Regions from separate parts of the Halomonas qinghailakensis genome, predicted to be linked through region 3. Evidence: predicted binding sites of a transcription regulator. Region 3 holds the regulator's gene; each other region holds the start of a gene.
What was found. Region 3 encodes FNR, which switches genes on or off when oxygen is low (the NO sensors DNR and NnrR bind a similar motif). Its sites were predicted from a motif close to TTGATNTANATCAA; they were not measured.

Region 1 (3,280 bases), 320 kb from region 3:
GAAGCGCCTCATCATCGACGCAGCGCCAGATCATGCCCCACTGTTCGGCAGTCTCGGCGGGCAGCTTGTCGCCAAGCATGGCTAGGCCCTTAGCCCGCGCCATGCCGACTAAGTTAGGCAGGGTCCAGGTGCCGCCGGAGTCGGGAATTAACCCAATCTTGCAGAAAGCCTGGATAAAACTTGCCGAACGAGCAGCCAATACGATGTCGCAGGCCAGGGCGATGTTGGCACCCGCACCTGCGGCCACACCATTCACCGCACAAATGGTCGGGAACGGCATATCTTTAAGGGCGCGCAACATAGGGTTGTAGCGTTTTTCAAGCGACTCGCCGAGGTCGGGGGCTTGCTCGCCGGGCGCGACGCTACGGTCGGAAAGGTCCTGACCTGCGCAGAAGCCGCGGCCGTTACCGGTCAATAACAAAGCGCGAACGCTTGAGTCTTGGCGCACGGCTTTTAGCGCCTTGCGCATTTCGGCATGCATCTCGGTATTGAAGCTGTTCAGGCTGTCGGGGCGGTTCAACGTGATACAGGCGACGCCATCTTCCACGGTGTAAAGCAGGGGCGCTTGGCTCATGGGTAATATCCTTGTGTCAGTGCCCTTGAAAAGTGGCAGGTCGTTTTTCTTGGAAGGCGCGAATGCCCTCTTCGCGGTCGGCGGTGCCCGCCAATAAGGTGAACGCATGGCGTTCAAAGCGCAGGCCAGTGGCTAGGTCGGTATCCATCGCCTTGTGTAACGACTCCCTTGCTAAGCGCACGGCCAGCGGTGCCTTGGCGGCAATACGCGTTGCAATGGTCATGGCGCGCTCAAGGGTTAATTCGGGCTGGGTAATCTCGCTAATTAGGCCTGCTTCAAGGGCGCGGCGAGCAGAAATTGGCTCGCCAGTTAGCACCATTTGGGTAGCCAGTGATTTACCCACCGCTCTAAGCAGACGCTGGGTACCACCAGCACCGGGCATGATGCCCAGATTGATTTCAGGCTGGCCGAACAGGGCACTTTCACCGGCAATAATGATGTCGGCATGCATGGCTAGCTCGCAGCCACCGCCCAAGGCGTAGCCGTTAACGGCAGCAATGATTGGTTTGCGAAAACGCGTAATGGTGGCCCAGTGGTGCTGGCGAGGATCTTCCAACATGCCGACTAGGTCGCGCTCAGCCATTTCATTAATATCCGCACCGGCGGCGAATGCTTTCGCACTGCCGGTGATCACCACGGCGCGAACGTTGTCATCACAATCGGCGCTGTTCAGGGTGTCGGCGAGTTCGCCAAGCAGCTGGGTATTCAGCGCATTCAGTGCTTCAGGGCGATTCAGCGTAATGCATAAAACGCCTTCCAGGGGCGGAGTTATTTTTAGAGTAGTGGGCATTGTTACCTCAGTTCGGCCTGTGGCGCACAGGATGAATATCTGCCGAGTATAGATTTATTTTGATACACATCAATATTGTTTGATTGTTATTAGTGTGTCGCTTATCAGCATTTTTGATGATTTATGCCTTGTTAACAACGGTTTGTATGTATTTATAGCGGGGGAATGTTAGTTATTAGACCATGGTATGAAAGGTGGAAAATTGGCTCGAAAAGTGATCTTTAGCCCGTGTATATCGAGTTTATTGATCGTGGTGGGCTAATTGTTAAACAAGCGGTGCCAGGGAAAGCGTTTGATGTTTTGTTACGGGAAAGATAGTCTTCTTGTCTATAACGTATCAAAAAAATAAGTGAGTGCAGGAGCGCCCCATGACGCAATCAGCGCAGCAGATGTTCGATTCTCATCGCCAGACCCTAGAGCAGGCCGTCGAAGCAATTGCCACCCGTACTTTCTGGACGCCTTATCCAGAAAGCATGCGCAAATACTCCGAAGATGCTGTTAAAGCGGCCCCTGCTAACTTCGAGGCACTGCTTAATCAGCCATTTACACTTAATAGTGTGGGCAGTACAAAGCAAGTGGGTGGTGAAATATCACCTTATGGCTTTGAGCTTGGCATTAATTATGAGCAGCCAAACCCCGACGAACTGATAGCGGCCATGCAAGTGGCAATGCGTGATTGGCGGGAGGCTGGGGCGCAAGCACGTGTGGGTGTCTGTCTGGAAATTCTGTCGCGCCTTAATGCCATGAGCCCGGAGATCGCCCAGGCGGTGATGCATACTAGTGGTCAGGGGCCGTTGATGGCGTTTCAGGCAGGTGGGCCGCATGCTCAGGATCGCGGCCTTGAAGCCGTGGCCTATGCCTGGCAAGCGATGGCGCAGATTCCTGCTACCGCACAGTGGGTTAAGCCCCAAGGCAAGCATGATCCCATTGTCATGGGTAAGCGTTTCCACATTGTGCCGCGGGGTATCTCGTTGGTGGTGGCCTGTTCAACTTTCCCCACTTGGAACACTTATCCTGGGCTGTTCGCCAGTTTGGCAACCGGCAACCCGGTGATGCTTAAACCGCACCCCGGCGCTATTCTGCCAGTAGCGATAACCACCCGCGTTGCACAGGAAGTGTTGGAAGAAGCAGGCTTTGACCCCTGCCTGGTGAGTTTGGTACCCGATACGGCAGATGCCCCGCTGACCAAAACGCTGGCGCTAGAACCTGCGGTCAAACTGATCGATTTCACCGGTTCCAATGCCTTCGGTGACTGGCTAATAGAGAATGCCACTCAGGCCCAGGTATTTGCCGAGAAAGCCGGTATCAATACGGTGATTATTGATAGCCTAGATAACCTTAAAGCGGTCACGGCGAACCTGGCTTTCTCGCTGAGTCTTTATTCTGGTCAGATGTGTACGACCCCTCAAGCGATTTATGTGCCCAAGAGCGGTATTGCCACAGCGGATGGCCATGTCAGTTTTGACGACGTGGCGGCAGCGCTTGCGAAAGCTGTTCAGGCGTTTCTGAGTGACAATGACCGCGCCTGCACGGTGTTAGGTGCCCTGCAGTCAGTAGACACGCAAGCACGGATTGATGAGTGCCGTGGTTTGGGCGAAATAGTCCTGGATAGCGAGTCACGAAAACACGCTCAATACTCTGACGCCCGCATTCACACGCCGCTTATCCTCAAGGTGGATGCAGCGCAAAAGGCTGCCTATAGTGAGGAGCGCTTTGGCCCGATAAGCTTTATCGTCGCGACCGACAGCACCGCGCATAGCATTGAACTGGCGCGTGAGGTGATTCGCGAAAAGGGCGCAATCACCCTCGGAGCCTACACCACCGATGAGGCCGTGGCCGACCAGCTTGAAGAGCTGGCGATGGATGTGGCCGCTCCGCTTTCTCTGAACCTGGACGGGGGCATATTCGTCAACCAG
Region 2 (3,280 bases), 690 kb from region 3:
AATCGCCCGTTGGGCGCACAACGATCATTTCGCCTGAGCTCACTCCGCCGCCTGTGAGCGCCGTAATATTGACCTGATGAGTCACCAGCAACAAATTGCCTGGACCCTGCCAAGCAGCAGTGTGCTCACTGGCCGCCTGCGTGCGATCATCCCGCTCACTGCGCTGGCGAAAAAACGAATCAAGCCAGGGGGTTAATTCCACGCGGCCCAACGCCATTAGCTCAGCGGTTTCCAGTGCCCGACACCAACGAGACGAATACACCAAGGCAATAGGCACATCCCGGTCACGAAATGAACGACCAATTGCCTCAGCCTGAGCGCGCCCCTGGGCTGAAAGGTTACGCTGGGTGTCGCACTGAGAAAGCTCAAACCCAGCCGGGTCACCAATGCCAGGGGCCAGTGCGTGACGCATCAAAATCACCAGCCCTCCCTCTTGCAGCGCCTGCCAGGTGGTTTCGTTTGCGTAAGCATTGCTAGGCGGTATGCCGAGAATGCCGACGAGAAGCGTGCAAAAGAGAGCTCGTAAAATAGGCATAGTGAGGCATCCTCAGTCGATGGTGACCAGCAGGCAGCGACGCCTTACGTTTCAGTCTCAATTAATACGGCCAACGTTTAACCGTTATTGTTAGCGGCAGAGCTAGGTGGCTTAATCGCTAACCATTAGCAAACTCTGCACGGCCTACCACCAACGGATCAGTAGCCCCAATATTATTAATATCTTTACCTTCGTAGTTGAAAGCGTTCAACACATAGCGCATAGCATTTAGGCGTGCTCGCTTTTTACAGTTCGACTTAATCACCACCCAAGGACATTCTGAGTGATCAGTATGGAAAAACATGGTTTCTTTGGCCTCAGTATACTCATCCCACTTTTCCAACGATGCCAAGTCAATCGGGCTAAGCTTCCAACGCTTAAGCGGATGCAGCTCACGTTCTTTAAAGCGCCGCTGCTGTTCTTCGCGACTAACCGAAAACCAGAACTTAATTAAGTGGAGGCCACTGCCTACTAAATTGCGTTCTAGTTCAGGTGCTTGACGTAAAAAGTCTTGATACTGCTTCTCAGTACAAAACCCCATCACTCGCTCTACGCCTGCTCGGTTGTACCAGGAACGATCAAACAGTACCAGTTCGCCGTGAGTTGGCAAATGTGTGATATAACGCTGAAAATACCATTGGCCTTGCTCAGTTTCAGTGGGTTTTTCAAGCGCGACCACTCGTGATCCTCGGGGGTTTAAATGCTCCATAAAACGCTTAATGGTGCCCCCTTTACCTGCTGCATCCCTCCCTTCAAACACAATCACGACACGCTGACCAGTTTTCTTAATCCACGACTGCAGCTTCAATAACTCTACTTGCAGGTAGTACTTTTGTTTTTCATAAGATTTGCGAGATAGACGATTTTTGTACGGATAAGCTGCTGTTCTCCAATTTTCGACCAACGCTTCGTCTTTAGACACTGCGCGGCCTTTATCAAACTGCTTCCAATGCGTCAGCGCTTTTTTCAGTTCGGCTACATCATCAAGTGACGCCCCATCAATAATGTCTGCCACGGCTTTTAGCGTTTCTTCATGAGACTCAGGCAGCGGGCCTTTGAGACCCAAAATATCGGCAATAGCAGCAGCTTGGGCTTCCTGTGCGCCATGGGTCTTTTTCATCACGCTAAATTCATCCACCCATGGTACTGGTGCCTTCGCCTGGGGTGACGTGTCGCTATTGGTTGTGTTTGTTTTTACCATGACAGCCTCTTCCTCTTTTGCAACACGGTATTAATCGCCTTTTAAAGAGCATCGTACCGTAATACTCATTAAACAAATCTGATACGCATCAATCACTGTTCTAATAGAACTAGAACGGAGATATCGTTTACGTTTAAACCAAAAGACTCATCGGTCTTACTGCTAACCATCGTTAGCGCTGCCACTCTGGAGAACTCACTCTACTCTTAGCCACTGGGCATGCTTTTACATTAGAGCCCTCTTACTAAATAATGACGCCAGCCGAGCAGCTTTAAAGGTTATTCAATATTCTGAATCTGCTCTCGCATCTGCTCAATCAATACTTTTAGCTCCACCGCGCAGCGGGTGGTTTCGGCGACTACCGATTTTGACGATAGCGTGTTGGCTTCGCGGTTGAGTTCCTGCATTAGGAAATCCAGACGGCGGCCTTTGGGGCCTTTTTGGGCTAACTGGCGGCTGACTTCTTGTACGTGCGCCGTTAGGCGATCCAACTCTTCATCTACATCGGCTTTTTGTGCCACCAGTACCAATTCGGCTTCCAGGCGTTGCGGGTCGAGTTCGGTTTTGGCGACGTCTAAGCGTTCCAATAGTTGGGCGCGCTGGCGCTCTAAAATTTGCGGCAGCAGGCTGCGCACGGTGGCTACCTGCTCGCTTACAGCCGTTAGGCGGGTGGTGATCATCTCAGCGAGTTTTTCGCCCTCCCGGGCGCGGGCGTCGATCAACTCGTCTAGCGCTTGGTCAAACAGCGTTTTGGCAGCGGCTTTAATGGCGTCTTGATCAAGGTGCTGGGTTTCCATAACGCCGGGCTGGTTGAGTATCGCCAGCGTGGTGGGCGGCACGGCACTGGGCACCTGTTGCTGAATAGCGGCCAGGGCATCGGCAATCTCTTTCAACCGTTGCACATTTACCGCAGGAGCTTGGTTGGTTTCCGCGGCTTCAAAACGCAGGCTACATTCGACTTTGCCTCGCGCTAGGCGTGTGCGTAGGGCATCGCGCAGCACCGGCTCTAGCTCGCGCAGGGCGTCGGGTAGGCGAAAGTGCGGCTCCAGATAGCGCTGGTTCACCGAGCGGATTTCCACCTGCAGGGTGCCAAACGGGGCGGCCTGCTCGGTGCGGGCAAAGGCGGTCATGCTGTGTACGTGGCGTGGGTTAGCCATTAAAAATTCCTGTTCATCGCGCATTTAGGTCAGTCTACCCGATCTTGTGCTGGTAGATACGTCTGCCTTGAATAGGCCCATCAACGGCGTCGCTGACGTGTACAATGGTGGGCTTTTCCACTGATAAATTGATGTGAGGTGTTATGCGTCCTGATGTTGTTCGCCCTAGCGGTCGTGAAGCCGACCAGCTCCGTGAAATTCGCATAACCCGCGATTACACCCGCCATGCAGAAGGGTCGGTACTGGTGGAGTTTGGTGATACCAAAGTGCTGTGTAATGCGAGTGTGGAAGCGGGCGTACCGCGCTGGCTGCGTGGCAAAAATCAGGGTTGGATCACCGCTGAGTACGGCATGCTACCCCGTGCCACTCACACCCGCAGTGGCCGTG
Region 3 (3,280 bases):
ATTGATCGCCTCGACGCCCGTTTTGGTTTATCTGGTTCAGCGGACCGCGATTACGCGATTGAAATTGATCCCCGCGAAGCAGACGTCTTTACCCTGCGCCATTTGCAGTCGCTTGGCTTTAACCGCTTAAGCCTGGGCGTACAGGATTTAAACCCGCAGGTACAAAAAGCGATTAACCGTGTGCAGCCCCGGGTGCTTACTGAAACACTCATGGAAGAAGCGCACCGCCTTGGCTTTCGCTCGCTCAATCTTGATTTAATCTATGGGCTGCCCTTTCAAACGGAAAAAAGCTTTGCTGAAACACTGGGCCAGATTATCGAATTAAATCCTGCCCGCCTGTCAGTATTTAACTATGCCCATATGCCCACCCGTTTTGCCCCTCAGCGACGTATCAATGAAGCAGACCTCCCCAACGCTGACGAGAAGCTGGCAATATTGCATACCACCATTGAGATGCTAACTAACGCAGGCTATGTGCATATCGGGATGGATCACTTTGCGCGCCCAGATGATAGTCTTGCAATTGCTCAGCGCAACGGAACCTTGCAGCGCAATTTTCAGGGTTACTCTAGCCATGCACAGTGCGATTTAGTTGGATTAGGCGTCTCCGCCATTTCACGGATTGACGATGTTTACGCACAAAATCCGACTCAGCTTGATCAATACGAAACATCTTTAGATCAAGGTAGGCTGGCAACCGTCAAAGGATTAAGGTTAAATAAGGACGACCTAATACGCAGAGACGTCATTGAGCGGCTAATGTGCGATATGTGCATTGATTTAGCAGCCATAGGAAAGCGTTGGAACATTGATGCTAGCGACTATTTTTCCACTGCTCTTGAACAGCTGCGTAACGCTGAACAAGATGGATTAGTCACTTTTCATCAGCAAATGATTAGCGCCACCCCTATTGGTCGGCTGTTGATTCGCCATCTAGCAATGGCCTTTGATGCTCGCCTCGCGGATCAGTCGACCCAACGCTACTCAAAGATTGTGTAAGCTTCTTGAGACGTCTTGCCCCAGGGCCTATCATGGCTAACGAGAAAGGGAGAATGATATGCCACACCCCGTCAGCCAACGACGCTCACTGTTGCAAGAAGCACGCTGCCAAACTTGTAGCTTAAGCTCACTGTGTCTACCGCTCGCATTAGAACTTGAAGACATGAGCCAGTTTGATGCGATCATCCGTCGCCGTGCACCACTCAAAAAAGGCGAGCCACTGTTTCGTCAGGGCGACCGTTTTACCAGTGTGTATGCCGTTCGCTCAGGCAGTCTAAAACAGGTGACCAGCGAAGGTAATGGCAACGATCAACTGACAAATTTCTACCTGCCCAGTGAACTGGTCGGATTGGACGGCATCGATGAAGAGCACTACCCCGGTAGCGTGATTGCCCTGGAAACTACCACAGTGTGCGAAATTCCGTTTGATCGTTTGGATCTACTTTCTGAAGAACTTCCGGAACTGCGTGGACAGCTATATCGCAGTATGAGTAAAGAGCTGCGAGACGATCGGCGCATGATGCGCTTGTTATCACGCAAAACTGCCGATCAGCGCTTGGCCAGCTTTTTAGTCACGCTTTCAGACCGTTTTCGCCGGCGCGGGTACTCGCCTTACAGCTTCAGGCTTTCTATGTCCCGCGCAGACATTGGTAATTACTTAGGCTTAGCGGTAGAAACGGTCAGCCGAATTCTTAGTCGCTTTCAACAGCAAGAAGTGGTCGCGGTTTCGGGGCGCGAGGTTAATATTTTAGATATGCAGCGTCTTATTACACTGGCTGAAGAAGAAGAGCAGCCGACTGCTCTACGCTAAGACTCAACGCTAAGCGTTTGAATACGGCGCTCCATCAGCGCCGCCTGCTTGGCTTCTAGCCCTGTAAAGTCAAACAGCTGGCGATCTGCTAGCTGTGAAGGCGCCACATTGGTCACCGCTTTGAACATGCTTTCTAGACGCCCTGGGTGCTTTTTATCCCATTCGGCCAACATATCTTTTACAATTTGTCGCTGAAGATTGGGCTGAGAGCCACACAAGTTACAAGGAATAATGGGGAATTCCATTAGCCTGGAAAATTCCACAATATCAGCCTCTTTGCAGTAGGCAAGGGGTCGAATGACAATATTTTTGCCATCATCTGACAAAAGCTTAGGTGGCATTGCTTTTAAAGTGCCTCCAAAGAACATATTTAGAAACAGTGTTTCCAAAATGTCTTCACGATGATGCCCTAACGCAATTTTTGTCGCACCAATCTCTTCAGCAAAACCATAAAGTGAACCACGCCTTAATCGAGAACAAAGCGCACAGGTCGTTTTGCCCTCTGGGGTTTTCTCTTTCACCACTGAATACGTATCACGCTCTAGAATGTGGTACTCAACACCCAATTTATCCAAATACTGGGGCAGCACATGCTCTGGAAAACCTGGCTGCTTTTGATCCATATTGACAGCGACCAAAGAGAAGTTAACCGGTGCATTTCGCTGTAGGTTGAGCAGTATTTCCAGCATCGTATAGCTATCTTTGCCACCAGACAGGCACACCATCACCTTGTCACCTTCACCAATCATCTGATAGTCAATAATGGCATTGCCGACTTCTCGCCGTAAGCGCTTTTGCAGCTTATTGAATTCACGCTTCTGCTTAGCATCGTGATGGTCGGACTGCGCCTGAAGGTGATCAACAGAACACTTGTCTGCAGAAGTATTTTCAGACGCTGCGGGATCAAAATAATCAGGTGATAGCATAATGTGGGCACTGCCGATGGTAGAAGAAGCAGCGGGCATTCTAACAATACTCGTTCCCTGCACCCAACATAAACGGGCTAATTCAACGTTAATAGGAATAATACGCTAAACGTGCCGAGCTGCCTCACGTTGCAAACGTAGATACAAAAGAGCACTCGCCGTTGCATCCCCCAATACGCCGATCCATTGGAAAACTGGCATTTGCCAGCAAGCTAATGCTTCTGCAATCTGACTACGCATCTCACTCTGAGGATGTAGCCGGCGTAACTGGCGATAGTGCAGCTTTCCAACATCGACCTGGGCGTTAGGCAAACCAAATCCTATCCCTAATTTGAACAGATGGTTCAGGTGTTCCAACGAGCGCTCTAACTGCCAACCAATTAGCGGCCGATTACCAATAAATTCAGCCAACGCCCCAAGATGCTCGGCGTTAGGCATGAGCACTTTGTCAGTCGCATACAGCTGCTGGTGTCGCCGCAGCGTAGCGCTGTTGCTTCGCTCATCTGCCAAGGTTGCCACCCAAGCTTGGCTGGTATGCACTCTA

Region 1: the regulator FNR is predicted to act here: its motif matches at 1,424-1,437, upstream of paaF (2,3-dehydroadipyl-CoA hydratase PaaF).
Region 2: the regulator FNR is predicted to act here: its motif matches at 1,815-1,828, upstream of ppk2 (polyphosphate kinase 2).

Annotation. Positions count from the first base shown of each region.
Region 1 covers NZ_CP096973.1:2,060,562-2,063,841, forward strand. The annotation lists gene paaG (2-(1,2-epoxy-1,2-dihydrophenyl)acetyl-CoA isomerase PaaG) at 1-574, opposite strand, end outside; gene paaF (2,3-dehydroadipyl-CoA hydratase PaaF) at 591-1,364, opposite strand; gene paaN (phenylacetic acid degradation protein PaaN) at 1,733-3,280, shown strand, end outside.
Region 2 covers NZ_CP096973.1:1,686,838-1,690,117, reverse strand. The annotation lists gene M0220_RS07970 (histidine phosphatase family protein) at 1-535, opposite strand, end outside; gene ppk2 (polyphosphate kinase 2) at 654-1,736, opposite strand; gene M0220_RS07960 (YicC/YloC family endoribonuclease) at 2,015-2,893, opposite strand; gene rph (ribonuclease PH) at 3,037-3,280, shown strand, end outside.
Region 3 covers NZ_CP096973.1:2,381,509-2,384,788, reverse strand. The annotation lists gene hemN (oxygen-independent coproporphyrinogen III oxidase) at 1-999, shown strand, start outside; gene fnr (fumarate/nitrate reduction transcriptional regulator Fnr) at 1,058-1,810, shown strand; gene ttcA (tRNA 2-thiocytidine(32) synthetase TtcA) at 1,807-2,775, opposite strand; gene M0220_RS11060 (3'-5' exonuclease family protein) at 2,842-3,280, opposite strand, start outside.